4 regions of the Bilifractor sp. HCP3S3_D3 genome follow, and region 3 is predicted to be linked to each of the others. Evidence: riboswitches for the same ligand, from Rfam matches in the RefSeq annotation. Region 3 holds a riboswitch; each other region holds the start of a gene.

Region 1 (7,279 bases), on a different contig from region 3:
TCGGCTGCCGAAAAAGCAGGAACCATAACTTTTTGATTAAAAACGTACTGAGTGTTCTCATAAAGTACTCTGTATGAAGTGCCGAAAATTGGAATCTAACGCTTCAGACCGGCACCGGTGAGAGCCATTTTCTGCAAACGAGATAAAACACGCTGCGCGAGTTTTATCTCGCTATCGCGACGCTCGCCGCACACGAATACTTCGCATTCGGCTGCGGCTCACTGTTCGCGTAAAAAAACTCTCTTCTCCGCAAGGGATGTCCTGCCCAGGCAGGACCCCTTCCCCGCAGAGAAGAGAGCTTTTCTTTTTCTTTAGCAAACCACCGTTCCCCGCAAGTGGGCAACACATGCGATATAACTCCCACTTTCCCTGGTCTGCCATTATTCTTATGTACGCTGCGAACCCTGTTCGGCTGTAACTGCGATATCGAGACACTCCGCATTCGACTGTGACTGCAACGCCGAGACGCTCCGCGTTCGACTGCGACTGCAACATCGAGATGGTCCGTCTGGGACCGGAAACCCAGCCCGTAAATTTGAAATCCCGTCACAGCATCGTGCGAATCTGCTGTCCCTTAATCCAGGAAGTTACATTCTCGAAAGCCATTACCGCTCTGCGGTCAATGGATTCTCTGGTATCAAATCCCACATGGGGAGTGCATACCAGATTCGGCGCACCGAGCAGCGGATGGTCTGCCGGAAGCGGCGGATCCTTCTCAAACACATCAATGCCCGCCTTGATTCTGCCTTTTTTCAGAGCATCCGCAAGGGATTCCGTATCCACGACAGGACCCCGGGAGGTATTGATCAAAATTGCTCCCTGCTTCATCTCACCGATTTCCTTCTGCCCGATCAGTCCCTTCGTCTCTGCCGTCAGCGGTGTATGTACCGAAATGATGTCCGCCTCCTGCATCACCTCATCCAGTGTTCTGTATTCCAGACCGAGGTCCAGCGCCGCCTGCTTCCGGCTGCGGCTGTATCCGATCAGACGGCATCCGAACACCTTGAAAATCTCCGCGGCGCGGCATCCGATCGCCCCTGTTCCGATGATTCCTACGGTACGGCCGGCGAGTTCGTGGCCCTGAAGCCCGTCCTTGCCCTTTCCGGCTTGAACGGCGTCATTGCACAGGCTGATATTTCTGAGACAATCCAGCGCAAGACCGACCGCAAGCTCCGCTACTGCATCGTTGCAGTACCCGCCGGTATTGGATATCCGGACATTCTGCTCCCTGCATGCCTCCACATCAACGTGGTCGATTCCCACAAACGCAACGGAAATGAATTTCAGGTTTGCGTCCGCCCGGATCACCTCGCCCGGAAGGGGGTGATTCGCGATAATCAGGACATCTGCCCCGCTGCTTCTGCGCTTCAGTTCCTCAACATCCGTAGAAAAAGTATCATAGGCAGAAAACTCATGTCCCTGCTCCGTGAGCGTCTCCGCCAGACGATCCAGCGTAACTCCGTCAATGCCAAGCGGCTCCATCAATACAATCTTCATTCTGTGCCTCCATTTTAAATATCCGCTGCGCTGCAAATACAGTGCAGCATGTAAGATTTCCACTGTCCGGAAGATTCGTGTACCTTCAATGATCCTGGTCTCTCTGAATTTCCACTTGAGAGATCGCACAAAAAGTATAGTCCAAAATCACTGAAAAGGAAAGAGTGTCGTGCCCTCTGTTAACCGGCACCGGTTTTTGTGATAAAATAACCGAAATGACAGAAACGATATCCCCACCGAAAAGATCTGATCGAAAGACAGAACCAACATCATCTCTGAAGAAATATAAAAGGCAGAACCCATATCATCTCTGAAGAGATTTATTCGAAAGGAAAACACCTATGATGCATTCAGACAATCACTCCGACAGACCAAATCCGGACCGTCCTTCCGGAGATGCAGCGCCGCACAGGCGCAGGCCCCATTACAGCGGCAAGTACCCGCGAAAGTATAATGAGAAATACAAGGAACTGAACCCCGAGAAATACGGCGAAACCATTGAAAAAGTAATCCGCAAGGGAAGCACGCCCGCGGGAATGCACATTCCAATCATGGTCGATGAGATTCTGGATGTGCTGAAGATCCGTCCCGGCATGACCGGACTCGACTGCACGCTCGGTTACGGAGGTCACAGCTCCCGCATGCTGGAAAAGCTGGAGGGCACAGGTCATCTCTATTCGCTGGATGCCGATCCTCTGGAAATCCGAAAGACGGAGGCACGGATGCGCGCCAGAGGCTTCGGGGAGGATATTTTTACCCCGATCCACATCAACTTTGCGAATATCGATCAGGTCTCCGCCAAGTACGGCCCCTTCGACTTTGTTCTGGCGGATCTGGGTGTCTCCTCCATGCAAATCGACAACCCAGAGAGAGGCTTTTCCTACAAGACAGACGGTCCCCTCGATCTTCGTTTTGACCCGGAAAAGGGAGAACCCGCTTCCGAGAGGCTGAAGCAGCTCACGAGGGATGAACTCGCGGGGCTTCTCATCGATAATTCCGACGAGCCATATGCAGAGGAAATCGCCGATGCTGTTCAGCAGGCACATCGTCGTAAACGCCCGCTGGAAACCACCACGGACCTTCGCCTTCTGATCAAGGAGGCGCTGACGCAAACCCGTCAGCTTCGCCATTCGCCCAGGGACGAACAGGACGAAGCAGTGAAAAAATCCTGCGCCCGGGTCTTCCAGGCACTCCGCATCGATGTGAACAGTGAATTTGAGGTTCTCTATGCATTCCTGGACAAGCTTCCCTCCGTGCTGAAACCCGGAGGCAGAGCTGCCATTCTCACCTTCCACTCCGGTGAGGACCGCCTCGTCAAGCAGTCCTTTAAGCAGGGCGCCCTTGACGGCCTGTACACCGAAGTCAGCCGGGATGTCATCCGTCCCTCCCGTGAGGAATGCTACCGGAATCCGAGAGCACACTCCACAAAGCTGAGATGGGCGATCCGTTAATCCGGTATCCGGCTTTCACGCGTCCATTTTACACGCATACGGTTTCCGAACCCTCATTTTTCGCGTATCCGGCTTACGCGCGTTCATTTTACGCACATACGGTTTTCGCACCTTCATCTTTCGCGCATTCAGCTTTCGAACGCCCATTTTTCGTGCATTCACATATTCATGCCCATCCCTACGACAGAAGAAGCGTACGGCACATGCCGGACGCTTCCTCTGTTTTACTGATATGTCTCACTGATATATCTCAGTTTGCCTCAGAAGAACTTGTAACTGTGGCGTCGCTGTCCATTGCGGCCTTTGTATGGCTTACATAGATCTGCTCGATATCCGGAATTCTTCCCATTCCTTCGAGCTGAGCATCTACGCTGTCAAAGAAGCCGGATGCATTGAACTGGCTCTTCCAGGAATCAGAATCATCGCCTGCCATATCGTTATTCGCATGATCACCTGCTACAACCATCAGATCACGCAGAATTACCTTCTTGTATCCCGCGTCATGTACCTTCTGGATAACCGCGGAGCACTCGGTATCTGCCGGCTTGCCCTCAACGGTTCCGATGAATACGTTCTTGTAACCGAGATCATTCATTTCTGTCTGCATCTGATCATAGGTGATATTCGCCTCATGAGAGGTTCCGTGACCCATGAATACAAACGCTGTTCCGTCAGCGGCAGCCGCGTCAAGGCTGTCATATCCTGCCTTCTCTACCGCTGTAGCAGTAAGAATCTTTGCGACGTTCTGCTTGTCCTCGTTTACTACGCTCGTGTCACTTCCTACCTCACCCAGAAGCGGCTCAGCGATTTTCACGGAATCAAATTTATCCGCGTATTTGCTGACGGTTTCTGTCAGCTCGTCATACTCCGCACCATGCATCAGATGGGTCGGCTGAATCAGCAGATTCTTCACGCCGTTGTCCACCGCTCTCTGAAGTGCCTGATCCATGTTGTCGATCACCTCATTATCACGCGCCTGAATGTGATTGATGATGATCTGCGCCGTGAATGCACGTCTTACAGACCAGTCCGGATACGCCGCCTGGAGAGCCTTCTCGATTCCGCCGATATCCTGCACACGGCTGTCATTATAGGAAGTTCCGAAAGAGCATACAAGAATCTCGTTTTCTCCGATTCCGTCCTCGTTGAGCGGATCATCCTTGGAGGCATCGCCGGTATCTCTTCCGAAATAATCCGGATCTGCATACTCGCCCTCTACCAGAGCCTTCTGTGTATCCGTCAAAGCGTCCCAGGCCTCCTTTGCCGCCTTGCAGTCCTCGTCCGTAGTGTCTGTTCTCTCCTGCACATAGATCTTGTCGATCAAAGCGGCTACCTTGTCCGCTGCTGCCTGATCCGCGGATACAGAGGAAGAAGAAACCGTCTCTACTTCTTCGGAAGAAGCGGCTGCCTCTGTAACCTCCGCTGTCTCTGAAGACGCGGAAGATGCACTCGAAGATGCTGCGGATGCTGACGATGCTGCGCTGTTAGCGCTGCCACATCCGGCAATCATGGACCCGGTCAGAACCGCGGTGCATAATAATGTTACGACTTTCTTTTTCATCATGTTTCTCCTTTTTGTAGAATAATCTATATCAAGGGGCAAAACGCCCTTCGATACCATAGCACAGAACATAAACGAGATAAAACACGCTGCGCGAGTTTTATCTCGCTATCGCAACGCTCGCCGCACACGAATACTTCGCATTCGGCTGCGGCTCACTGTTCGCGTAAAAAAGAGTGACCGCCTTCTCAGAAAGCAATCACTCCGTATCTGCATATAAAAGAAACATCTGCTGAAATCCCGGATCCGCCTGACGGTCACGCTCCATCCAAAGAAACGGTATCCATAACCGCACGCCAAAGAGCGCATATCTGCAAACCAGCCGGATCACACCAGAAATCACTGATGCAACCATCAATATTCTTATGCAAACAGACTCTGCTTTCATCGGAAGCAAATCTATCGTCTTCTCAGCAGGTTTCCTGACTTGCAGCTCAAATGCCTTCCTGCGCCTTCTCATACTCCGTTGACCGGAATACAATGGACAATGCATCTGGCTCACTGCTCACAGTGACCGGATCGTTCAGGTATTTCACCTGATTTCCTATTACCCGCCATAAAAGCGGCACTGAAAAGATATGTTTTAAAGACTTTTTCTATTATATGAAATCATTAACAAAATGTCAAATTGATCCAATAAATGATCGACCGGAAATCATCTTCTTCAAAAGCCGGATATGCTCCGGCTCTGTCCCGCAGCAGCCTCCGACAATCCTGGCGCCGGCATCTGTCAGCATCTTCATCTGAGACGCAAAGGCTTCCGGCCCGAGGCTGTAAATCGCATTCCCCTTCTCGTCAATCTTCGGCATTCCCGCGTTTGGCTTCGCGATAATCGGAATACTGCAGTTCTTCGCCAGATACCGGATGATGCTCTCCATCTGATCCGGTCCGCTGCAGCAGTTCAGTCCCACTGCCGCAGCGCCCATCGCCTCCAGAACGGCTGCAGCATCAAAGATATTTCCGTCAAAAAAGCACTTTCCATCCGCGTATACGGAAAACGTGCACATCACCGGAAGGTCACAAACAGACGAAACCGCGTCCAGCGCAATCGAAGTCTCATCCGCCGACATCATCGTCTCGATTACAAAGAGATCCACGCCGGCATGATACAGAATCTCTGCCTGTTCCCGATAGATCTCAAAAATTTCCTCATAGCTGGCATCTCCTCCAGCGGAATCCGGCACCAATCCCGTGGGCGCCATATCTCCTGCCACCAGAACGCTGCCCTTCGACACCTCCTGCGACAGCCCGAGCAGCTTTTTGTTCATCTCTTCGGTCTCGTCCGCCAGTTCGAAACCGCCCAGAACCTTCCGGTTTGCGCCAAACGTCGGCGCGTAAATCACATCCGCTCCCGCTTCGATAAATTCTCTCTGAAGATTTTGAAGTACCTCCGGATGCTCCAGAACCCAGGCCTCTGTGCTGATTCCCTTCGGCATCCCGCGCAGCGTCAGATTTGTGCCTGTTGCTCCGTCAAGACAGACGATCTTGCTATCTGTAAGTTCCCTGAATTCAGTTTTGTTCATGATTAGCCTCACTTTATAGACATTGTGGTGCCCCGCTTACAGGCAGTCGATAGATGATGAACGAGATAAAACACGCTGCGCGAGTTTTATCTCGCTATCGCGACGCTCGCCGCTTCTGTGCCGCTTATACCATGTTTTTTACGACATGTCCGTTTACTTTCGAAATTCCTCCGCAAGTCTCCGGATATATGCCGGGGTAGTTCCGCAGCATCCTCCGATCACCGACGCTCCTGCGGACACAAGTTTCTTCATGGACGAAACGAACTGGTCCGGACTGATTTTGTAGACCATCTGCCCATTTGCGCCCCTTTGCGGCAGTCCCGCATTTGGCTTTGCTACAATCGGTATATGAACCATTTCGGAGACAGATGAGATAATTTCTTCCATCCCATCCGGGCCATCACAGCAGTTAATGCCGTAAGCATCCGCGCCTGCCTTCTCCGCAAGCGGCCCGCCCTCGAAAATATCTCCGCCGTAATAGGCGCTTCCGTTTTTTCGCACCGTGAGCGTGCAGATCACCGGAGCGGAGCATACGGATCTCACTGCTTCTACCGCAGTCACCGCGTCGAGCACGGACAGCATACTTTCCACGGCAAAAAGATCACAACCCGCTTCATACAGAACCTTTGCCTGCTCACGATACGCCTCGAACATTTCCTCCCGGCTCCCGGCTCCGCCGTATTCCTTCAGAATCATGCCCGTGGGCGCCAGATCGCCGGCGATCATAGTTTTCCCTTCTGCCGCGCGCCGGGAGATTTCAAAGAGTTTCCGGTTCATCTCTTCAGTATGTTCCGCAAGACCAAATCTCTTCAGCATAATGCGGTTCGCACCAAAGGTCGGTGCATAAATGATCTGAGAACCCGCCTCCACATACTCCCTCTGAAGTTTTTCCACATCATCCGGATGTTTCAGCGCCCACTCCTCCGTGCAGCATCCATGAGGCATCCCCATGCGGTAGAGATTCGTTCCCATTGCACCGTCCAATATAACGATGCCCTTCTGTGTCATCCGTGTAAAATCATTCTCTGTCATAATTCCTCTATTCATTGAACGAGATATATGCGCTCTAAAGGGTTACTCCCTGTCGCGACACTCGCTGGAAAACCAGCAGCTGCTAATAACTGTAACTACAGCAATAACCATAGCTGCAACATTTCCATTACTACAACTATGACCATAACTGCAGCATTTCCATTACTACAACTATTACTATCGCTGCAACATAACCACAATTACAACCATGATAA
Region 2 (7,279 bases), on a different contig from region 3:
AAAATCATGGCGACCTCTTCTCCACGCAGTTTTTTTAATTCGCTGCGTTTCCGTTCCAGGTTGCTGCGTCCAAACAGAAAACATTCCCCTTTCGTCACGGCTCCATCCGGAATCAGGCCCAGAACCACATGAAGGAGAGTTGATTTTCCGCTTCCACTCTCTCCGACAATCCCGATTATTTCTCCGGAACGTACAGAAAATGTAATGTCGTCAAGAATATTCACGATGCCGTCATAAGTAAGGGAAATATGATTCAGCTCCAGAATTTCCATAAGTTCCTCCCAAGCGTAACGCTGTATCAGACGCTCTCCGAAAACGAGATAAAACACGCTGCGCGAGTTTTATCTCGCTATCGCGACGCTCGCCGCACACGAATACTTCGCATTCGGCTGCGGCTCACTGTTCGCGTAAAAAGAATCTCCCTGCACGATGTGATGCATGCAGGGAGAACACGCTTCCCTTCGGAATGATTCTTCCGTCAATAAATCGTCAGTCTATTGACATTTTATTATCGATAAAGTAATAATCGATCGGATAAGGTGTTATATTATGTACCTTGCTGTTTGCTACAACGTAATTTTTTTCTCCGACCAGCCAGATGCTCGCGGTATCCTGAAGAAGAATTTTTTCCGCGTCAATCGTCAGTTTCTTCCTGCCATCGGTATCAAATGTACTGGAAAGTTCGGAAATAATGTTGTCAAGATCTTTGTTGCTGTAATTCATGGAATTATCCGGCCCGTCGGTTTTGTAAAGCTGATCCAGGAACCACTGCGGGTCTCCGGTGGAAAGACACTGCCAGTTTGTACACAGGATATCATAATCCTTATTTTTCTCAGATTCTGTAATATCATCCTCAAGATTCAGCTGTATATCTATACCCGCTTCCTTTGCCATTGACTGAACCGCCTCCAGCATCGTTGTATAATCTCCCATAGAATAAGTGATCTTCAGAGACAAATTTTTGCCGTCTTTATCAACAATGCCGTCTCCGTCACTGTCCTTGTATCCGGCCTTCTCCAGCAGACTCTTCGCCTCATCCGGCTTATAGGTCTGTCTGTCCAGATCGTCATATCCATAGGGCGCGGATGCCGGGTACGGAGCGCCTGCCGTAGTAACTCCCGACCCCAGAATGCTGACAAGTGAATCATAATCTATGCAGTCCGCAAGGGCTTTCCTCACATTAGTATCCTTCAGTGCTTCATTTGCCTGGTTCAGAAGCAGCAGACGGATTCGTGCGCCAGTCGTATTAAGAGCCTGGTATGTACTGTCATTCGCGAAGGTATCAATATCGGTAGAAGCCACTCTCTGCACAATATCCTGCTCGCCCGACTGCAGAGCCAGTCCCCTTGTGCTGTCATCTTCAATGCAGGTTATCGTAATAGAATCGATATCGGATGCTCCGTTCCAGTACCCGTCGTATTTCACTTCGTCGATTTTTTCATTCACTGTAAAATCCTTCACCATGAACGGACCGGTTCCGATCGGCTTATTTGCGTAATCCTGATCATCTCCAACCTTAATAATGGAGTAGAGGGGTTCCGATAAATTTGCCAGGAAAGCGCCAAACGGTTCCGTGGTCTTGATGGTCAGATTCTGTCCGTCTGCCTCAATGGTATCTATTTTTGCTGCGGTTACCGCTCTCTCCTGTACCTGCATCGCCCTCTCCAGAGAAGCTTTGCAGGCAGCTGCATCCACCGGCGTTCCATCCTGGAAGGTCACACCGTCACGGATATGGAAAACCCACGTCGTATCATCTGTCTGTTTCCAGCTGTCCGCAAGAAGGGGCTGAAGCTCATAATTTTTATCGACAGTAACCAGCGTTTCTGTAATTCCGGCACGGCAGGTTGTCCACCCGTCATATTCTGTCGCGGGATCCAGACTGGTTCCAAACCAGTAAAGAGCTGCGTTCAGGTGTTTCTCTCCTGCTGTGGATGCATTGTCACCGGCTCCGGAAGTAACTGTGGTTCCGGTTTCCTTCGATGTGGACGAAGCCGCTACAGATGCAGCGTTCTGTGAAGCGGATGAATCCTGAGAAGTTCCGGCTGCAGAGGAGCCGCATCCGGCAAAAAGTGTACATGCCATAACAGCCGCACAGGTAAATGCAATCAATTTGTTTCGAGCCATTTTTTAAATCTCCTGCCTTTCTTTTTTTGTTTTTCAAAACGAGGATCTAATATATCTCTAAGGCTGTCGCCTAAAAGATTGAACACAATGACATGGATGACAATCACCATGCCGGGCCAGAAAATCAGCCATGGGGCAGACTGTATAAACTTCCTTCCTTCACTGAGCATAAAGCCCCATTCCGGAACAGGTGGCTGGGAAGACAGTCCCAATAAGGACAGCCCACTTAGGGTAAGCAGATTAGAGCCGATATCCTGTGTAATATTGACCAGAAGGTACGGAACTACGTTTGGCAGAATGAGATGAAAAATCATATCTTTTTTCTTCAATCCACCCAGCCTGCCTTCCTCTACATAATGGTTTTCCTTTTCAGAAAGCACCAAGGCTCTGGAAACCCGGAAATTTTCAGTCCAACCAACCAGCGCCATGGCTAGCACAGTGTGCCAAAGACCCGGACCGAGAACCGTAACCAGTGCAATGACAAAAACCATGGAAGGAACCGCCATCACAATATCCGTTGCTCTGGACAGGATGTTATCCAGCCATCCTCCCGCAAAGCCTGCTGTGACCCCCAGCAGGATGCCAAGAACTGAAACAATTGCCACAACCAGAAAGACAATTAACAGAGAAGTCCTTCCTCCCCAGATAAGTCTGGACAGAATGCAGCGTCCAAGCTGATCTGTTCCCAGCGGAAACTCCCTGCTGTGAGAAATCATGGAAGCAGCATAATCATTGGCAATCGGATCATGCGGCGCAATCCATGGAGCAAAAATCGGTATCAAAATCAACAAAACAGCAAGAAGGAAGAGGATGACGAACTGCGGACTGCTGAGTGCTCTTTTTATATAATATTTCATCCTTTCCTTCCTCCCAGCCGGATCCTTGGATCCAAAAACTGATACGACAGATCCACGACCAGGTTGACCGTTACATAGATGATGGCCATCCAGAGAACATAACCCTGGATAATCGGATAGTCTTTCACGGATATTGCGTCCACAGCCATCTTTCCAATTCCCTTCCATTCAAAGATCGTTTCCACGATCGTTGCTCCCCCAAGAAGAGATCCGATTGACATGCCAAACATCGTAATCACAGAAAGCAGCGAGTTCGGCAGGATCTGGTGCCAGATAACATGCCATTTGGAAAGTCCCCTTGCCAGCCCTCCATTCAGATAATCCTTGTTCAATTCTTCCAATGCACTGCCACGCAGTCTTCTCACATAGAGAGAAACCATCCAGAAAGAGAGTGTCGCTGTCGGAAGAATCAGATGTTTCAGATCTCCCGATCCCAATATCGGAAGAGCTTTCAGCTTTACTCCGAAAAAATACATCAGCAGTGTACCGACCCAAAAGCTGGGCATACTCACCCCCAGAAAGGAGATGAAACGCAGAATATAGTCAATCCATTTATTCTGAAAGACGGCGCACAGGATCCCCAGAGGCACTGCGATCAGTATCGTCAGTACAACTGTAGAGACCGTCAGAATAACCGTATTCGGAAGACGGCTGGTCAGTTCACTCCAGACAGATGTTTTGTAGTAATATGATGTTCCGAGATCACCATGCACAGCACGATTCAGCCATCGCCCATACTGAATCGGAAACGGATCATTCAGTCCCATCTCTTCTTTGGTTTCCTCAACCATTTGTTTGTCCGGCTTTGCTCCAAGTCTGTCATAATAAAGAGTCACCGGATCAGAAGGTGAAAGATACGTAAGACCAAAGGTAAACAGAGAGAGAAAGAACATTATCGGAATGACAAAAAGAATTCTTCCAATCAGGTATTTTTTCATGACACCCCTCTTTTTCAGGCAAAAGAAAAAGACCGTTTCCGTGAAACGATCTCTGACATTTAAACACGCAAAAGATTCTGCCTCCAGGAGCAGAAATAATTTGCCGTCATTAAGTCATACATCGTGACCACACTGACATTTTTACAAGCAGGTTTCCTGACTTATGGCTTCCTGCGGCACGCTTCCTTCCCATCCGTAAAGACAGTGGATAACCAGCGGACGCATCCAATTACAGTTGCGAGACAGTACAGGTCTTTCACCTGTTTCCCTATTATCAGAAATCCCGATCTAACGATATGGCATTTCTGCACTTGTAAAAGATATTTAATTAAACTTGTTTTACTATAGTAACACCATTTTATATTTTTGCAAGAGAAATTATTAAATCCGGATTTAAATGTGCTTCTTCCGGATTTCTGCTTCTTTCAGATGGCTGGCGCCGTTTCATCATATCCGCCTGGAGCACCGGAATCATGCAGTACATGAAGGAGCGCGGCGGATTCTCACTTTCCGAATCAACTACCGGGCGTACCTGGCCTGGCAGGTCGAGGACAGCATATATGTCGATGACCGAAACGAACGTTTTTCCGCGATGGTCTCCTCGCTGGATCCTTCCCTGTCTCTCCCGGAACTGATGCAGCGCATCGCGGACTTTTATGCCTCAATGGACCTCGACGGTGTCTACATCGTTCTCGACGACCGGATCGGAAGCGGGGAATTGGAGGAAGGCTGTTATACTATGGAACACCTGAATCTCATCGAAGCCAGAGAAAGTGCCCCGGAAGACCAAAACGAACCAGTGCAGTTGCGGTCGGACTGTGCGGACAGAGAACGTGTCCTGGAAGTGCAGAACGAACCGGGCATGCGGCCCATCCGGTTCAAAAATATTGATGCTCTGAACAAACACCTTGACGCGATCCGGGAGGGATCCTATACCCTTGTCCTGCCGCTTCATATCCGAAGTCTCTGCGCAGGGCTCGTCATTCTCCGCAATCCTCGTTTTATCATAAAAGAATGGCGTTTTTATGAATTTCAGGATATCGTGCTCCATGCACTCACCGAATGGGATACAAACCGAAAGCTGGTGAACTCCCTCTCCACCCTCCGCGAGATTTATTACCGTGATCTGCTGACCGGTCTGTACTCCAAGAACGCCTTTGAACCGCGCTTTCTTCCATGGCTCTCAGGCGAGCTTGACAAAGGCAGGTTCATTGCAATATTCTTCCTGGATATTGACGGCTTCAAAGAAATCAACGACACCAGGGGACACGCCTACGGTGATCACATTCTTCAGGTGACCGCATCCGCTATTCTGCGCGCCGTCCCGCCGGACAATTTCACGTACCGATACGGCGGCGACGAATTTGTGGCGATCATCTCCTGTCAGAACGAGGAAACCATCGCACAAAGCCGCAGGCGTATTCTTGAGTTTCTGGCGCAGGATCAGATTTCTGCCAGCATCGGCACCAGCTACCCGGTCTTGGACTGCCCGCCAGACCAGCTTTATTCACGCATCGAAGAATATATTCACGATGCCGACGAGGACATGTACCGCTGCAAAAAGATTCATCACGCGGCACGGTAAACGCCTCCCCTGACAGATCATCCTTTGACAACCGATCGACAGCATTTTCACCGTTTAATCTTCATGGTTTTCACCATGACCGGGTATGCTCTTTCCTTCCCGAAGACAAATCCGAGCCGTTGGGGACTTAATGTTTCCGTCTCGATATATTATACCAGATTGAATCATTGGATTGATGATCTCTTTAAGAAAGCGAGTTCTTTGCGAAAAGCCGACGTGAGCCTGAAGTTCTTTGACCGGCTTGGGGCCCTCCTCTCTTAATAATCGAATAACTTTTTCTGTATCGGGCATCTGTTCTTCAACCCACGCCTGCACCATAGGTTCATAAAGTCTGTCAAACAAACGTAGATCCAGAAACCCAGGATAGATGGAAACAACAGGCTGAAGACGATCCTCACTGTCACGATAACTATCTATCATCGTCTGAAAGCCGGTTCCGCCACGCTCCATTAAATTAGCCACATCCAAGCATGCCGCAATAATCGAATTTCTTCGGATCGACGGGATCGTCCCTGCCGGATAGGCCTCGTAGCTTTTCGGAAGCAGCCATGAACCTGGAGACACAATATCAAGCCTGTCACTGTAAATATCCACATCAATCTGTGTTCCTGCTATAGAATAATCTCTGTGCGCAATCGCATTGACCATTGCTTCTCTGACAGCTTCTTTTGGGTACGACCGGATCTCCTCTCTTCCCCCGTTTTCCGTCTTTCTCCAACCTGTTTTTGTATTTCTTTCAATGAAGTTTAACGCACTTCTGAGCACGTGTGATAGAGAACCTTTGAACCTGTCGCTGTCAAGAACAGTGCCGGTTTTCGTCTTTCCACGCCACAGACGGCAACTCACCAGAGTATCATCCCCGATATAATCATCCTTAAACATCAGGAAACCAGATTTTGCAAATCCATTCTTTGTGACGATCTCCTCATTCTGCAGTTCCTTTAAGGTCGGAGCAGACTTGTCTTGACGAAATTCTCTGCACAAGTCAATATACTCAGTCCATCCCTCTTCCTCATACAGAACATCACTACTTTCGTTATCAACACCATGTTTTCGTTTTGACAAAGATATAATGTCTTCCGGTGTAGCTGGTGTGGAGTTGCCGTCCCCCTTAATATAAACCGTCTCATTGAAATCGCCTTCACGGTAACGCACGATGGAATCCGATGGTGCAACGTGAACGGCAAGAACAAATTTCTCTGCTGCCTCATCAATGCTCCGCATCATGTAACTGATTCTGACATGCGGAAAAATATGTCGGTCATTGACTGTTGCAATCAGATTTTTCGTCCGGTCAATGTCGCCCAGATCTATTCCAAATGCCTCCCCATCGTTTGAAACGCCAACAAATAGAATACCTCCATCCCCATTGGCATATCCAACTAGTGATTTCGCCCATTTCACCGGATTGTCCGGATTTAACACCGCCTTATATTCATACTTCCTGTCTTCTGCAATAACATCTGAGTATAATTCCGTGATTCTCATGAGACAATCCTCCGCATTTTTTCTTTCATTACCATATCAAACATTGTTTAACATTGCAAGAACATTGTTATTAACATTGTTCGACATTGTCTCGATTAGGAATGTTGAATCTCAAACCTCAAATCCTATGAGCTGATATGACTCTATTTTTCCGCATAAAAGCTGGGCTTAAAGCCTCTGGAAAAGTCTTTTCAAACATTGTTACAGACATTATTCAAACATTGTTACAAATAATTAAGCGAGAAAGCCCACGGTTTCAACCGTGGGATGATAGCGTCAAAGAGCAA
Region 3 (7,279 bases):
TCTTGTCTCCTACGAGCACTTATCGATAGGTTTCATGATCTGATTAAGCCAGCTGAACCAGGTCCTCGTTCCACTGCTGTCGGAGGAGATTCGAATATCACCCCGAAGCTTGTCACGCACGAAGGAACGCACAATCGACATGCCGAAATTCTCGCTGCTCTGATCAGAAGCATCATATCCCACGCCGTTATCCTCTACCGTAAGCTCCGAATACAGCTCTCCCTGATGCACATGGATACTGATCTGACCTTCCTCCCGGTCCGGAAACGCATATTTCACGGCGTTCTGTATCAACTCGTTGACCACAACGGAAACCGACGTGGCGACATCCGAATCGACCTTGAAATCCTCTCCGCTCACCGTAATGGCTATCTTTCTGTTTCCGGAAAACGCAAGAGTGATGTTGTTTTTCAGGTTCTCCAGTACCTCCCGGAGACTCACATAGTCGGCAACCTCGCTCGACAGCAGCTCGTGGGTATTTGCGATAGAAAAAATACGATTCATTGTCTCCATCAGCACTTCCCGTACTTCGTCATTATCCGATTTCCGCATCTGAAGATTCAGCAGGCTGATAATCGTCTGAAGACTGTTCTTGACCCGGTGATGCATCTCCCGGATCGCTGTCTTTCTCAGCACCAGCTCCTTCTCCTGTTCCTTCTGCCGCGTGATATCGCGCATCAGCACAGCTTTGGAATAGTGCCCGGATTCGATCGGAACGGTTTTTACGCTGATGATCCTGCTTCCAACCAGTACCTCTTCGTACGAATAATCATGATCATACGTGTCGACGCTTTCCGCAGTCAGTCTCACGTTCGCGTAAGGCTGATGCAGAAGATCTTTCACATAGCCAAGTTCTTCATACATTTCTTTCGCGACATGGTTCCGCAGCGATATGATTCCTTTTTTATCCACCAGCAGCAATGCCTCGTCGATACACTCCGCAAGCCAGTTGTTGTCGGGCATGATTTTGGTGACCGCCGCGGCAATCTCTTTGTAACCGCTCATCGAGATATGCAGTTTTTCGCGCGGCTGTATTTCGTCGCTGGTCTGTTTCTCGATAATCAGCACACCGATCACACGATCTTGTACCTTTATCGGCTCCACCGTCTGAATCGTGATGCCCTTTTCCTGTGTCGTTGCCTTCATCTGACGGGTGCCCACGCCCAACCGGAACGTTCTGGCTACGGCAGGCTCATTTTCCTTCGTAGCGATCATGCCGACGACGCTGCCCTTATAAGAGGACGGAACCTTTGTCGGCTTTGCTTCTGCCACCACAAGAGAATCTCCGCTTTGCATCAGACAATCGATGAATACATCCGCCTCTTCGATATCTGCGATTGAGGGAAGCAGTTTCGCCATCGTAAGAACCTGCTCGATTTCCTCTTCCGTCAGATCCACATATTTCCTGCACAGCTCGCGCAGATTCTGCTCATCCATAATCATATGCTCCTGACAAGTATCATCTCCGAGACCCTTCTCATGGACAGATGTTTCTGCTGACTGATCTGTCTGATGTAACTGTAAGCCTCTTCCTCGTTCTTTTGATCGCGCAGCATGATCAGGCCCTTGGCTTTCTCAATAATCACGCGGCTTTCCAGTCTTTCCTGCGCCCTTTCTACTTCTGCGCGTATCTTCTTCATCTCGCGGCTGCGGCTGACAGCCAGCTCAATGCTCGGAATCAGCGATTTTTCATAATACGGCTTCACCAGATATCCGGATACGCCGCAGTCCTTCGCCGACTCAATAAATTCCGGATCCGTATAGGCAGTCAGCAGAATGATCGTGTCCGCCAGCTTTTCCTGAAAAATAATCTTTGATGCCGAGAGTCCGTCGAGAAACGGCATCTTAATGTCAAGAAGGACAAGATCCGGCTTGTTTTTCCGGCACTCCTCCACCGCATCAAAGCCGTCGGAGGCCTCTCCTACAACCTCATATCCCGAATCTTCCAGAAGTTCTCTCAAGTCCATCTTTGCGATCGGCTCATCATCTGCAATTACTATTCTTAATGCGTGTTCTGTCTTATCCATATGTCAGAGCCTTCATTCAGCCGCGTTCAATGATCTGCGGCATTGTCAATCCACCGGCATATCCAGTGCCCGGAGCAGTTCTTCCACACCCTCACCTGTCACACTGCTGATGCGATAAATCCTGTGTGCTCCAGCTGCCTTCAGATACACCTCTGCATCACTGATTTGTTTTTTATCTGCGATATCGATCTTCGTCACAACTCCAAGACACGGTTTTGTGAACATCGTTGAAAACTGTGCCGGATACATCGTCCCGTTCTCCGTCGCATCCTGCAGAAAAAGAATGATGTCCGCATCGGCCGATGTGACCATCAGCGCTCCCCGGAATCCTCTCCGCTCCAGGTATTCCCCCGGCGTGTCAATCATTACTTCATGTTCCACGGTGACTGTCTGGGTTTTGTGGTACCGGATATCATCGTTGAAAATTCTCTGGCACAGTGTCGTTTTTCCGGCCGTCGACCGTCCGATCAGCATTATTCTTTTTCTTTTCTGATTTGTCATCTGTCTGTCATGTCCTTGTGATCACCGTGGAGGAAAATCCCATCATGTCCTTGTGATCACCGTGGAGGAAAATCCCATCATGCCGCAGAGAACATTCATGACGTTTTTCAGCGCCTCCTCCACAGCCGCCACATCGCCGGTGATTACCAATGATCCGTTGAAACGGTCCACAAAGCCGATTTTAATATCCGCAGCCTTCGAAGCCACATCAGCAGCGATCATAGCGCCCTCACTCGGCGTAATTGTCATGATTCCGATTGCGCCCGATGCGTCCAGAAGACCCAGCTTCGAATACAAATCCGCATCCGGGCTGGCGATCACATGCGCCAGAGTAACCTGTTTTCCGGGAACAAATTCCTGAATAATTCTCTCTTTGTTCCCGCCGTTCCCGCCGTTCGATTCAAACATAGCCCCTCCTTCCGGCCTACATACCGGCAATCATCCCTGGTAAGCTATTTCTTACGCCCTGCCGGTAAACGCCTGACGATAAAGCGTCTTGATATCCTCCAGTGTGACCTCTCTCGGGTTCGATGCAGTGCACGGATCAGCAAGCGCTGCCTTTGCCATCTCATCCAGCTGTGCATTAAAATCATCTTCTGTGACACCTGCCTCTGCGATTGTCACCGGCATGTTCATTTTCTCCATAAAGCGTTTTGCAGTGCGGATCAGCATCAACGCGCTCTGACGCGTTCCCACGCTGTCCATGCCCAGCTGCGCGACGATCTCCGCGTATCGGCTTGCGGCCGGTGTCAGATGGTCATGGCATCCGGCATTGAAGCTCATGACATACGGAAGAAGAATTCCGTTTGCCCGCCCATGCGGAATATGAAAATGCGCACCCATGGCGTGCGCCATACCGTGGTTCAGCCCGAGACCGGAATTTGCGAACGCAATACCAGCCATGCACGAAGCATTGTGCATGCTCTGCCGCGCGTGAAGGTTCTCGGGATTTTTATACACTTCAAGGAGGTTGTTCTGTAAAAGCTGCAGTGACTTGATGGCCATGGCATCCGTAAAATCATTGTGTTCCCTGGAGACAAAGGCTTCCACCGCATGTGTAAATACGTCAATGCCCGTATCTCCGGTGACCTTCGGCGGCGCGCTGACGACCAGACTCGCGTCCAGTACAGCGATATCCGGCACCAGACTCTCGTCCACGAGCGGATATTTTGTCTGCGTCGTTTTGTCTGTAATAACGGCGAATGTGCTCACCTCGGAACCGGTTCCGCTGGTCGTCGGAATCGCGATGAAGCGGATGTTTTTATATTTTTCATTTACACGTCTCGCGATAAAAACGATCGCTTTCGCCGCGTCGATGGACGCGCCGCCGCCGAGGCAGATGACCGTATCGGGATCCAGCGCCTCCAGCCTTTTGATACCGGCAGTCACGACTCCCAGATCCGGCTCAGCCGCCACATCCGAAAAAACATCGTACTGCTTTCCCGCGCGATCCAGCCGGTCCGTCACATACGAAACCTTTTTGCTGACCGCAAGAAAATGATCCGCTACAACAAACACCTTTTTCATATCATTCACCAGCTGATCGAGCCGATCACCGATCATGATCCTGGTGCTGACTCTGAATTCTCCCATTGCTTCCCCTTTCTTCTGTGTTAAATTAATAGTAAATTTTTACTGTTATTCCGAGACAAAAAAAGCAGCATTTTAAACATACTGTTTAAAATGCTGCATCGCACTTAAATACATATTACCTCATTCTTCTGCGGCTTCCTCGCCCGGCAGAAAAACACACTTCCCCCTGCTTCGTATTCATACTCAAAGGAAAGAGTAAATACGCAAAGCCAACGGGAAAATGCGGGTTTATGAAATTGTTGGCATCCTTTCAAAGCGAAAAAGAAAAGGGAAAGCACCGACCGTTCCGCCCGACACTTTCCCTTTCGACATTGCATCCGCCGGATTGATAATTAAGAGAGGTGGCGCAATGAAAAATTCGATGGTGAAGCACTTAACGGTCTTCCCTGTTCATAAAATACCGGTTCCATTCCATGGACACGGCCGAAAAGCCATCAGCTGCATCGCTGAGGGCAGGCACTCTCCCAGATCCGAGGAGAATTCATGTGCGTTATACACGGGCAGGTCTTCTGACTGCGGCGTCATCACTTTTTCTCGCCTTCTCAGGTTTCCCCAATGGCATAAGAGAAAAAGCTAAGCCAACACAGCAACGGCATTGTGCAGGATTCACACCTGCTTCCCTTTTCACCGGCAACAATTTACCGACACCTGTGTACCATCAAATTTATGTTGTCAGTTTATAATATTGACAACCTTTTGTCAAGCGTCATGTTTTGTATAATTTTCAGTCATGTTTTGTATAATTTTATCAGCTGATTCTGTATATTTTGCCGGATATTTGTCCAAACACCACTGGTTAATAAATCCCGCTCCTGCTAATATAGGATGTGCGCAAATCACGCACATGCTCAGATCTTCTGTTAAAGACCGTAAGCTCCCATACGATACATCGTGCCACATACAGTATCAGCTGCGGATTGCTCCGTACTTCGCCGCTAAGATACAACAGAAGGTTCATGACTCATGCAGCAATGATGCAGCAACCATGACGCAGCACAATGATGCAGCAGCCATGACGCGGCAGCAATGATACAGCACAAAAATATTAACAACGAGGTTATTTCACAAATGTCATCATCTGATTCCAAAGCAATTACCCAAAACAAAAGAACCGCCAGAAATGAGATCGATATGATCCACGGCGGCCTGGCAGGGAAAATCATGCTCTTCGCGCTCCCGATCGCTGCCGCGAGCATTCTGCAGCAGCTCTTCAATTCTGCGGATTCCGCGGTCATCGGACAGTTTTCCTCTCCTGAAGCACTGGCCGCCGTCGGTCTCAACGCGGAACCCATCGGCATCATCCTCGGCCTGATCACCGGTCTCTCCGTCGGCGTCAATGTCCTGATCGCCCGCTACATCGGAATGAACCGCCGGAAAGAAATTCCTGCGGCTATTCACACATCCATGCTCTTCAGTCTCATTGTCGGCGTCATCCTGATGATCTGCGGACTCGTGTCCGCCCGGCCGCTGCTGATCCTGATATCCACTCCGGACAATATCCTTGATCTCGGCGTGCGCTACCTTCAGATTTACATGCTGGGAAGTCCGTTCATCGTAATTTACAACTTCGCAAGTGCCATTCTGCGGGCTAAGGGTGACACCAGAAGACCCCTTTATGCTCTGATTTCCGCGGGAATTCTGAATGTCATACTGAATCTTTTCTTTGTTATTGTGTGCCGCTTAAATGTAACCGGTGTCGCTCTTGCGACGGACATCTCCAATGCCCTGAGTGCCGCCCTCACAGTTTCTTTCCTGATGAAGGAAACCGATGAATTCCATCTCTCCCTGCGCAATCTCCGTCTGAAGGGAGAAAATGTGAAGCGACTCCTGGCTATTGGCCTTCCGGCCGGTGTACAGGAGGCAGTATTCTGCGTCTCAAATGTATTTATCCAGGCCGCCATCAACGGCTTCGGATCCGACGCCATCGCAGGAAGCGCCGCCGCCCTGAACTTTGAATACTTCGGATACTTTGCCGTAGCTGCCTTCACGCAGGCAGCCACCACCTTCATCAGCCAGAACCACGCCGCCGGACAGAAGAAACGCTGCGGAAAAATTTTCCTGTACTGCCTCATCTTCGGAGCCCTGGCCGGCGCCGTGCTCAGCGTTCCGATCGCGCTCTCCGGGACCTTCTTCATGCGGATTTTCTCCTCAAAAGAGGCCGTCCTGATGTACGCCATCCGCCGGAACCGCCTGGTCCTCCTCTGGGAATATCTCGTCACCCTGTATGAGATTCCTGCAGCCGTTCTCCGGGGAAGAGGTCATTCTCTGCTCCCCTCCGTCGAAATTCTGTGCGGCACCATCCTGTTCCGGCTGATCTGGCTGTTTACTGTGTTCGCACACCACCCGGTCTATGAGGTCCTATGTCTCGTCTGGCCGGTCTCCTGGCTGCTGACGGCCGCGGCGCTGTATATCTCGATTCTGGTCATGAAGAAGCTTAACCTCTACGACTGACCGATTCCATATCCAGTCTGCCTGTTCCCATACTGCGTCCGCCTGTTTCCACATTGTGTCCGCCTGTTTCCATATCCCGGAGGAAGGAATCCCGCAGTGCTTCGGCGGCTTTCCTGTCCGGAAAACGAAATCTTCCAAGAGACTGCACCGGCATGATTCCCATCAGAGAATTGGTGATGAACATGCCGGTGAATTTTTTCAGATCTTCCGTCCGCACCACCTGTTCCCGGAATTTCAGACAGTCCCCTTCCTTCCGATCCAGCATCCATTTCTTCCCCGGATCAAGCAGATAGCTCCGGATCGTTCCCTTCAAAAGCCCGCTTGTTACCGGAGGAGTCACAACTTCATTTCCCCTGGTGAAAAAAACATTGCTTACGGATCCTTCGCAGATCTCGCCCTTCGTATTCACAAAAACCGCTTCATCATACCCCATCTTCTGAATCTGCCGGTGCACCAGGATATTGTCCCCGCAATTTAAGGTTTTATAGTAGGTAAACGGCGAGGTTTCATTTCGCAGAACCGGGCTGAAGCGCAGCCGGAGCCCCTCCTGGAACTGCCGGTCCGTATAGGGATTCTCCCGGGTGCTGAACAGCAGATTTTCCTCCGTCACGGTAATTTTCAGCGCCCCTCTTTCCCATACCCGTCCTTTCTCAAGTCCCGACAGATATTCGTGCAGCATCTCCGTCAGCCAGGTCTCCATCCCGCTT
Region 4 (7,279 bases), on a different contig from region 3:
ACAGCTCACGGATCGTGTCCTCGTGAAAAATGCTCTCCGGCGTTCCGCTCCGGAAGATCTTATCGCCGTGAACGCAGATTATCCGGTCAGAAATCTTCATCGCCAGATCGATCTCATGCAGCGACATCACAACTGTTATATTCTTCTGCTTCGCCATATCCCGGAGAATCGACAGAAGCTTCAGCTTATGCTTGATATCCAGGAAGCTCGTCGGCTCATCCAGGATGATGATATCCGGTTCCTGGCAGATCGCCCTCGCGAGCAGCACCCGCTGCTTCTGCCCGTCACTGATCGCGTTAAAGTCGCGGTTGCCAATCTCCTGCGCCTGAACCGCCTTCATCGCATCATCTACCTTCCGTTCATCCTCTTCCGTCAGCCGTCCCAACCGCCCCGTATATGGATATCTTCCGGTCGCGACCACATCGTGGCAGGTCATAAGCTCCGGATGCAGACGGTCCGTCAGAACAACAGCCATACGCGAAGACAATTCTCGGAACGAATAATCCGACAAATTCTTCAGATCAAAAACAACCTCTCCCTCCACAAGAGAAAGCTGTCTCGTGATGCTTTTCAATATTGTAGATTTTCCCGCGCCGTTCGGTCCGATCAGTGTAACAATCTCACCGCGCCGGATTCCGATCTCAATATCGCGGATCACCGGCTTCCCGTTATACCCGACCGACAGACCCTCCAGGTGGAGATAATATTTTTCCTCGCTCTGTACCTTCTCCATTTATCTTCTTCCCTTCTGCCGCCGTATCAGCATAAAGATCACGACCGGTGCTCCGAAAATCGAGGTCACCGTGCTGATTTCCAGTTCAGTCGGCGCAAATGCGACCCTTGCGATCAGATCACAGATCATGCAGAAGACGGCGCCTCCAAGGAAAGTGGCCGGGATGACCACGACCGGATTTGCCGTATTCAGCGCACGCTTGATCAGGAAGGGCACCGCGATTCCCACGAAAGAAATCGGACCGGCAAATGCCGTCACCGTTGCAGAGAGGATGCTGGACAGCAGGATGAGGGCCACACGGAACTGCTTTACATTAACTCCCATGCTCTGCGCGTAGGCCTCACCAAGCTGAAAGGCACCGATCGGCTTCGCGAGCAGGAATACCAGGACAGACGCAGCTCCGATGATGATTCCGCCCACCAGGACATTGTCCCAGGTCATACCAGAGAAGCTTCCCTGAGACCAGTTGTGAAGGTTGGCGATATCCGAATCACTGGCAAATGTAACGAGAAGATTCGTCAGCGCAGTACAGATATACCCGATCATGATTCCGGCAACCAGCAACGCCGACATATTCCGCACGCTCCGGGAGACCAGCAGGATAAAGCCGGTTGACACAAGAGACCCCGCGAACGCGGCAAGGATCATGGCCCAGGAGGACACCGCTCCGTGCCTGGCCACCACAAGAATCATGAGAAACGCGACAATCAGTTTTGCGCCGGAAGATATTCCGAGCACAAAAGGACCCGCGATTGGATTCTCAAAAAATGTCTGCAGCAGAAATCCGGACAGAGAGAGCGCTCCTCCGAGAATAGCCGCCATCAGAATCCGCGGCAGACGGATCTTCCAGATGATATTCATATCATCCCTTGAGCCGATTCGGAGAAAAACAGCTCTCAAAATTTTATTAATCGGAATATCGACATTGCCGGTATTGATATTGACCACGGTCACGATCAGAAACGCAGCTGCCAGAACGGCAAAGACCGCTGTGTATCGCATTCTCCTTTTCAGATTCTCAGCGTGATAGCTGCTGATTTCATTGTCACTCATCATTCGCAAGTATGCCTTTCAACTTCAATGATCTTATACATGAAAAGGGACGAATGCCGAAGCATTCGTCCTGAAAAAATAACCTGTATTAATCGGTTCCGCCGGAAATCCGGCAAAACACCCAAGCCATCAGAATCTGCTTTCTTCGGAAGCATATCTACAAAACCTCTCAGCAGTTCTCCTGGCTGACAGCTCAAGCACCGGTTCCTGTCTTCTCATGCTCTAGGACACAATGACATAACGGAATGGTTCGCTGCTCACAGTGACCGGATCGCTCAGGAATTTCACCTGATTCTCTATTCTCATACAGATCTTCTGCACTCCTGCTGCCAGGCAGGCAAAGAAGACCAGATGCACTGAAAGGCCCCCTCTTCAATTATCTGCAACGATTATACGATACCGGCTGAAAAGTGTCAAATATACCGCACTGCGGATATAAGACTTCCTTCAGTCCTTCAATCATCCCTTCTTCTGCGGAAACTGTGTCCCTTATCCTTATACATATTGAAATCCGCCCTGGTGAGCAGCGCGTCAAAGTCCGTAACCTTCCCCCGGCATGCCGCAAACCCAATTGCCATACTGATTCCATTATTTTCTGCATTCTCACGCATATGCCGTATCAGCAGGCTGATATCTCTCTCCTCCAGATCTTCTGTCAGAACGATAAATTCATCCCCGCCCGTGCGAAACACATACTTTTCACCTGCGCATTCCTGAAGAACCCGGGCTGTTTCGCAAATCAGCACATCGCCGGCATGATGTCCCGCCGTATCGTTTGTGTTCTTCAGTCCGTTCAGGTCAACGGAAATCACTCCAAGCAGACCGTCACCCTTCCACTCGCGGATCTGCCGCTCAAGAGCCCTCCGGTTTCCGGCACCTGTCATCTGGTCAATCATGCTTTGTTTCTCCAGCTGATGCACGCTGTTCCTGTTTCGAATCATAATTGCTATGAAATCCGTCAGCGTGGAAAGCAGCACGCTGGTGTTACGGAAGGTGTCCGCCGCCGGATTGATAACCATCGTAAAGCCCTCTGTCTGATTCAAGATCTTCAGCTGCCCGGAGATAAAGCTCCGAACATCATGGATTCGCATGGAAAAATCGGGATTTTCCTTCTGAAAGGCATCCATATCACTGACCATCACCACATGTTCTGTCGCAAACCGCATATATAGCGCCCGCAATTCCGAGAGAGGAATGCTCTGGAGTTCCTCCTTCAGAGAGAAGACACCGGGTGCCGTCCATTCATAGGTGGCACTAACTGTATTGTCATCACGTTCCTCAAAGATCAGGAAGCGCTCCGGTCTCATATTTTCAGAGATACATGCAATCGTCTTCTCAATTCCTGTTCCGGGATCCTCTTCCGCCATACCAAGAGAAATTGCCTCATTTGCCCGCATCTCCTGATAGATCAGCTCGTGATCCCTTGCTATTGCATGCAGATACTTGTTGATATCAAATTCGACCGTCAGCCTCAGCGTCCGGTTCTCCCATGTTGTCAGAGCAGAACGAATCAGTACTTTTGCTCCCCTTCTCCGGTTCAGGTGTGATGCCTCATACGCACAATCCTTCCGCAGCAACAGATTCGGACAGTCGCCGCAGGGAACATCCTGACCTTCCAGCACCTCATAACAGCGGCACCCGTTCAGGCTGCCATCCGGTTTTATTCCAAAATCCCTTCGGGCAGAACGATTCATATATACAAGCTCGTATGTTCTGGGATCACTGACAATGACATGTTCCGTCAGGCTGTCGAACACCTCACGTCTCAGGTCAATGTAATCCCCGACATATGGGCTCTCCCCATGAGCCGCCTTCTCCGTGCTGCTGATCCTCCGGATCAGCAGCATGAACATCTCGTCCAGGCTCGTTACCTCCGACCCGTAGACAATCGCATGCGCCAGAACGGGATCAGCCTGAATTCCGAGCTTTCTCCAAAGCGTCGGAAGCATTCCGGATACCCTGTCAATCTTCTCTTCAACATCTCCGGCATGATCCCTGCGGCAGAAGCACAGAAAACAGCACAGCCCGATCCGCGCGATCGCCCATTCCGGATTCATCAGTTTTTTCAGTGTCGCAGATATTTCGGTCAGAATCACCTTTGCCTTCTCGGTGCTTTCCCGCATCGCCTCGGCATATGCGGCAACATCAATTAAAAGTCCTGTATAATCGATTTTTTTCAGCCGATACTGATCCGCATATATCAATCCGGCTTCTATCGCGCCGCGAAAACTCAATAGCTCTGTGTCGCGGTCGACAAATCCCAGGCGCACCTCCTTCTTTCTGTCCTCTGCCCGATCACCGCTGATCATTCCCATCATTCCCACGATTTCCTTTTCATGGTACCAGGGAACACGGGTAATCTCGATTCCGTCGAGTCTGCCTCCGGTCAGTACCAGCTCATTGGCCGATGTCGACCTGACGCCCATCTCCAGAACTTTTTTCTCCTCCAGCTCCGCTGCGGCAGAATCGATATGCCATCCCAGTTCTGATTCTGTCTTGCCAAGATAGTCCTTCTCGTCGGAAAGCCCGATTCTCCTGACAAATTCTCTGCTTGCGCCCAAAAGCTTTCTCTGTCTGTCCATCCAGAAGAATTCATAAGGAGATGCATCGCAGAGTGTCCGGAACAGATCCCCATCCTTCACCTCCTCCGTCGGATCTGTGCCGTATCCCGGCACTCCGAACGACTGACAAAATTCAGGAAGAAGAGCATCCCTATCTCTTTTCCTCTCCCATATATCCTCCCGCTCACAGAGAAGAAGATTTTTTGCATTACTCTTATAGAGCACCAGCGCTTCAAACACCGCCCACCTGTATGTCCCGTCAGCGGTCCGCACACGCAGTATCTCTGCCCTGATCCCCTTATCTGTACTTCCACCTTCCGTCTCAGCATTCTCAGCCTGAACAAAAGCAAGAAAACGATCTCTGTCGTCCGGATAGATCAATTCATCCCTGAAGTACCGGACAAACGCTGTTATCGAAGAAAAGCCATCCCGAGATTTTATCTCCGGATGGCTGGACCGGAGAATTTTCACCTCTTCTGATCCACGATCAATCAGATAAAATCCCTCGTACAGCTGGAAGATGTTCCGCAGCGTATGGTCAAGGGTTTTCGCAAATTGCAGTGAGGCATTATTGCTGATATTGTAGATATGTGCCACCCCGACCCAGCGCCGCGCATCTCCCGCAATCCACCGGACATTTACCTTCATATACTGGCCGTTGTCCGCGTACACCATGCTCTCTTCCGCATGTGACTTCAATGCTCTCTGCAAAAGCTGGACAAACCTGTCTCTCACTGGAGATCCCTCATCGCTGAGGTAGGCATTCGCCTCCTCCATACTCTGCGTACCTGCACTTCTCAGCTCCCTCCGGTACGCATCATTTTCGATCAGAAGAACAATATTTTTCCCATCAAAGCTAAAAAGCGAAGTAGGGGAATCCGAAATTATATTGATGTCTTCTGCGGCGTCGAGAAGATGTGCTTCCTCCGGACTCTCTATCTGCATGCCTCTGCCATGGATATACGTCACGCTATCCTCGTAGCGCATCGGACGTCCGTAATAATATCCCTGAATCCGACCGCAGTTGATTTTTTTGAGAAAGGAAACCTGCTCCTGCGTCTCCACGCCTTCTGCCAGTGTCTCCACCCCGAGCATTTTCGCCATTGTTACAACAGAGGTAATAATCTGCCGGCTTCGATCATCAAAATGACTGAAAAATCCCATGTCAATCTTGATCACATCAAACTGGAAATTATGAAGAGAATTCAGGGACGAGTATTCGCTTCCGAAATCATCCATCCAGATCTGATATCCTGCCTGCTGAAACCTTTGAATCGTCCTGACCATGCTGTGACGGTTGCGGAGCATGATCCGTTCCGTGATCTCAAAGCAGAGGACACTCCTCGGTACATGGTAACGGCTGACCAGCTTCTCAATCGTATCGAGCGGGTTCACCACCTCGAAATCATAGGCGGAAAGGTTCATGGATATCGGAAGCAGTGGAAGTCCGTTCTCCATCCGGTCACGGCTGAGGTAGAGAACATGCTCCAGAATATACCGGTCGAGCCGGTTGATCAGCTGGGCCTCTTCCAGAACAGGGATAAACACGTTCGGGTATATCATCCCAAGCTCCGGGTCTTCCCATCGCGCCAATGCCTCGAATCCGCTCACCCGTCCTGTCATTGTGCGGATCACAGGCTGCAGATATACCTTGATATAATGCCTTTCCAGTGCCTCATTGAAATGGCGGAGAACATAGGTCTTATTCGCAGCACTTTCCCCCATAGAGGGTTCGTAAAACGCCACAATCCGGTTGCCGTCCTCCTTAATGCTGTCACAGGCCATTTTTGCCAGATCAAACGCATTCCGCAGATCCTCCAGAGAGTCGTTCTCTGACGCCCGGTAGACGCCGGCCTTTATCTGAATCCCGTCATCATTGATATAGTGATTCACTTCATCGCAGATCTGTTCAAGCTTTACCTCAAGATTCTTCTCCGACGGCAGCGCAACAAATCGGTCCGCCGCGAGATGGCCGACGAGAGCACCCGGGAAAACTTCCGTGATCGTGTCTCCGATCTTCTTCAGGCACAGATCTCCCTGATGAATACCGTATTGCCGGTTATATTCCTTAAAATTTGTAACATCAAAGCAGACCGGACAGAAGTCTCTTAATCTGTGGATGGCTTTTCTCTCCTTCGCACGTCGTAACGCCTCATTTAAGAAATCATGCATCCCCGGCAATTCGGTTATCCCATCCACTTTTCGGTCATTTGAAATCTGCTCCGATGAGAAGATCTGCAGAACATAGGTTTTTCCGAAAGCAGTATTCCTTAAAGCACCCGTTCCCTCTGCCTCACGGAAGTGTCCTTTCTTCGTCTGATAATGAAAATTCACCGAAAAGTGCTCCGGATGCAAATTGCCATACTCTTGAAGAGGCTTGTAATCTCTCCCATCCATCAGATATTGATAGCAAGGATAATTCTTCAGAAACTCCTCCTCGTCCTCGCACTCGAAGAGAAGCGCCATCTGCCTGCTGGCAAAGACGATGCGCTCCGACCCGTCGGCTGCAATCATGCAGACGCCTCCCTGCAGAAGATTAAAATATTGAGCATACTGTCTTCTCTCATCAAGCATCATCTCAGCCATTTTGTCCTCGCCTTTCATGCTCATACCTGTTACCTTCGAAATCGCATCCTGTCTCTCACGCACGCTTCGCGGCAGGCGGTCTGTCTGCGTTTTCGAAGAGCTTCTTCAGCAGCCCCATGCCCCGCAGGCGGGGCGTCACATGCTGTATAAGCTACGGAATTAGTCCGTGCTCCGCACTCTTGCAATCCTGCAGTACCATTACTGATAATTTCTGTGGATGGTCTCCACCTTAATCATATTTGTTCCGCCTTTTCCTCCGCCGACCGGTCCGCCGGTGAGAACGATGTTGTCTCCCATCTTGAGGTTGAGGATATTGACCGCCTGGCGAATTGCATGATAGAACAGA

The links. A riboswitch is a leader RNA that binds a small molecule or an ion and turns the genes downstream of it on or off. The one in region 3 is predicted to bind cobalamin.
Region 1: linked by a shared signal. The riboswitch ahead of ACTNDI_RS05310 (sirohydrochlorin cobaltochelatase) and the one ahead of ACTNDI_RS03875 (1-propanol dehydrogenase PduQ) in region 3 are both predicted to bind cobalamin.
Region 2: linked by a shared signal. The riboswitch ahead of nikB (nickel ABC transporter permease) and the one ahead of ACTNDI_RS03875 (1-propanol dehydrogenase PduQ) in region 3 are both predicted to bind cobalamin.
Region 4: linked by a shared signal. The riboswitch ahead of ACTNDI_RS01070 (FecCD family ABC transporter permease) and the one ahead of ACTNDI_RS03875 (1-propanol dehydrogenase PduQ) in region 3 are both predicted to bind cobalamin.

The regions. Positions count from the first base shown of each region.
Region 1 is NZ_JBQHWP010000006.1:104,701-111,979, reverse strand. It holds gene ACTNDI_RS05325 (TetR/AcrR family transcriptional regulator) at 1-28, shown strand, start outside; gene ACTNDI_RS05320 (2-hydroxyacid dehydrogenase) at 547-1,497, opposite strand; gene rsmH (16S rRNA (cytosine(1402)-N(4))-methyltransferase RsmH) at 1,842-2,948, shown strand; gene ACTNDI_RS05310 (sirohydrochlorin cobaltochelatase) at 3,199-4,509, opposite strand; cobalamin riboswitch at 4,905-5,097, opposite strand; gene ACTNDI_RS05305 (homocysteine S-methyltransferase family protein) at 5,133-6,032, opposite strand; gene ACTNDI_RS05300 (homocysteine S-methyltransferase family protein) at 6,186-7,064, opposite strand.
Region 2 is NZ_JBQHWP010000033.1:220-7,498, reverse strand. It holds gene ACTNDI_RS13400 (ABC transporter ATP-binding protein) at 1-272, opposite strand, end outside; gene ACTNDI_RS13395 (ABC transporter substrate-binding protein) at 490-2,124, opposite strand; gene ACTNDI_RS13390 (ABC transporter permease) at 2,106-2,981, opposite strand; gene nikB (nickel ABC transporter permease) at 2,978-3,919, opposite strand; cobalamin riboswitch at 4,049-4,249, opposite strand; gene ACTNDI_RS13380 (diguanylate cyclase) at 4,317-5,504, shown strand; gene ACTNDI_RS13375 (ATP-binding protein) at 5,559-6,992, opposite strand.
Region 3 is NZ_JBQHWP010000004.1:153,883-161,161, reverse strand. It holds gene ACTNDI_RS03895 (sensor histidine kinase) at 10-1,437, opposite strand; gene ACTNDI_RS03890 (ANTAR domain-containing response regulator) at 1,440-2,027, opposite strand; gene ACTNDI_RS03885 (EutP/PduV family microcompartment system protein) at 2,073-2,528, opposite strand; gene eutS (ethanolamine utilization microcompartment protein EutS) at 2,571-2,936, opposite strand; gene ACTNDI_RS03875 (1-propanol dehydrogenase PduQ) at 2,988-4,121, opposite strand; cobalamin riboswitch at 4,604-4,788, opposite strand; gene ACTNDI_RS03870 (MATE family efflux transporter) at 5,190-6,572, shown strand; gene ACTNDI_RS03865 (aminotransferase class IV) at 6,556-7,279, opposite strand, start outside.
Region 4 is NZ_JBQHWP010000001.1:250,334-257,612, forward strand. It holds gene ACTNDI_RS01065 (ABC transporter ATP-binding protein) at 1-733, opposite strand, end outside; gene ACTNDI_RS01070 (FecCD family ABC transporter permease) at 734-1,789, opposite strand; cobalamin riboswitch at 1,944-2,129, opposite strand; gene ACTNDI_RS01075 (EAL domain-containing protein) at 2,242-6,957, opposite strand; gene pyk (pyruvate kinase) at 7,132-7,279, opposite strand, start outside.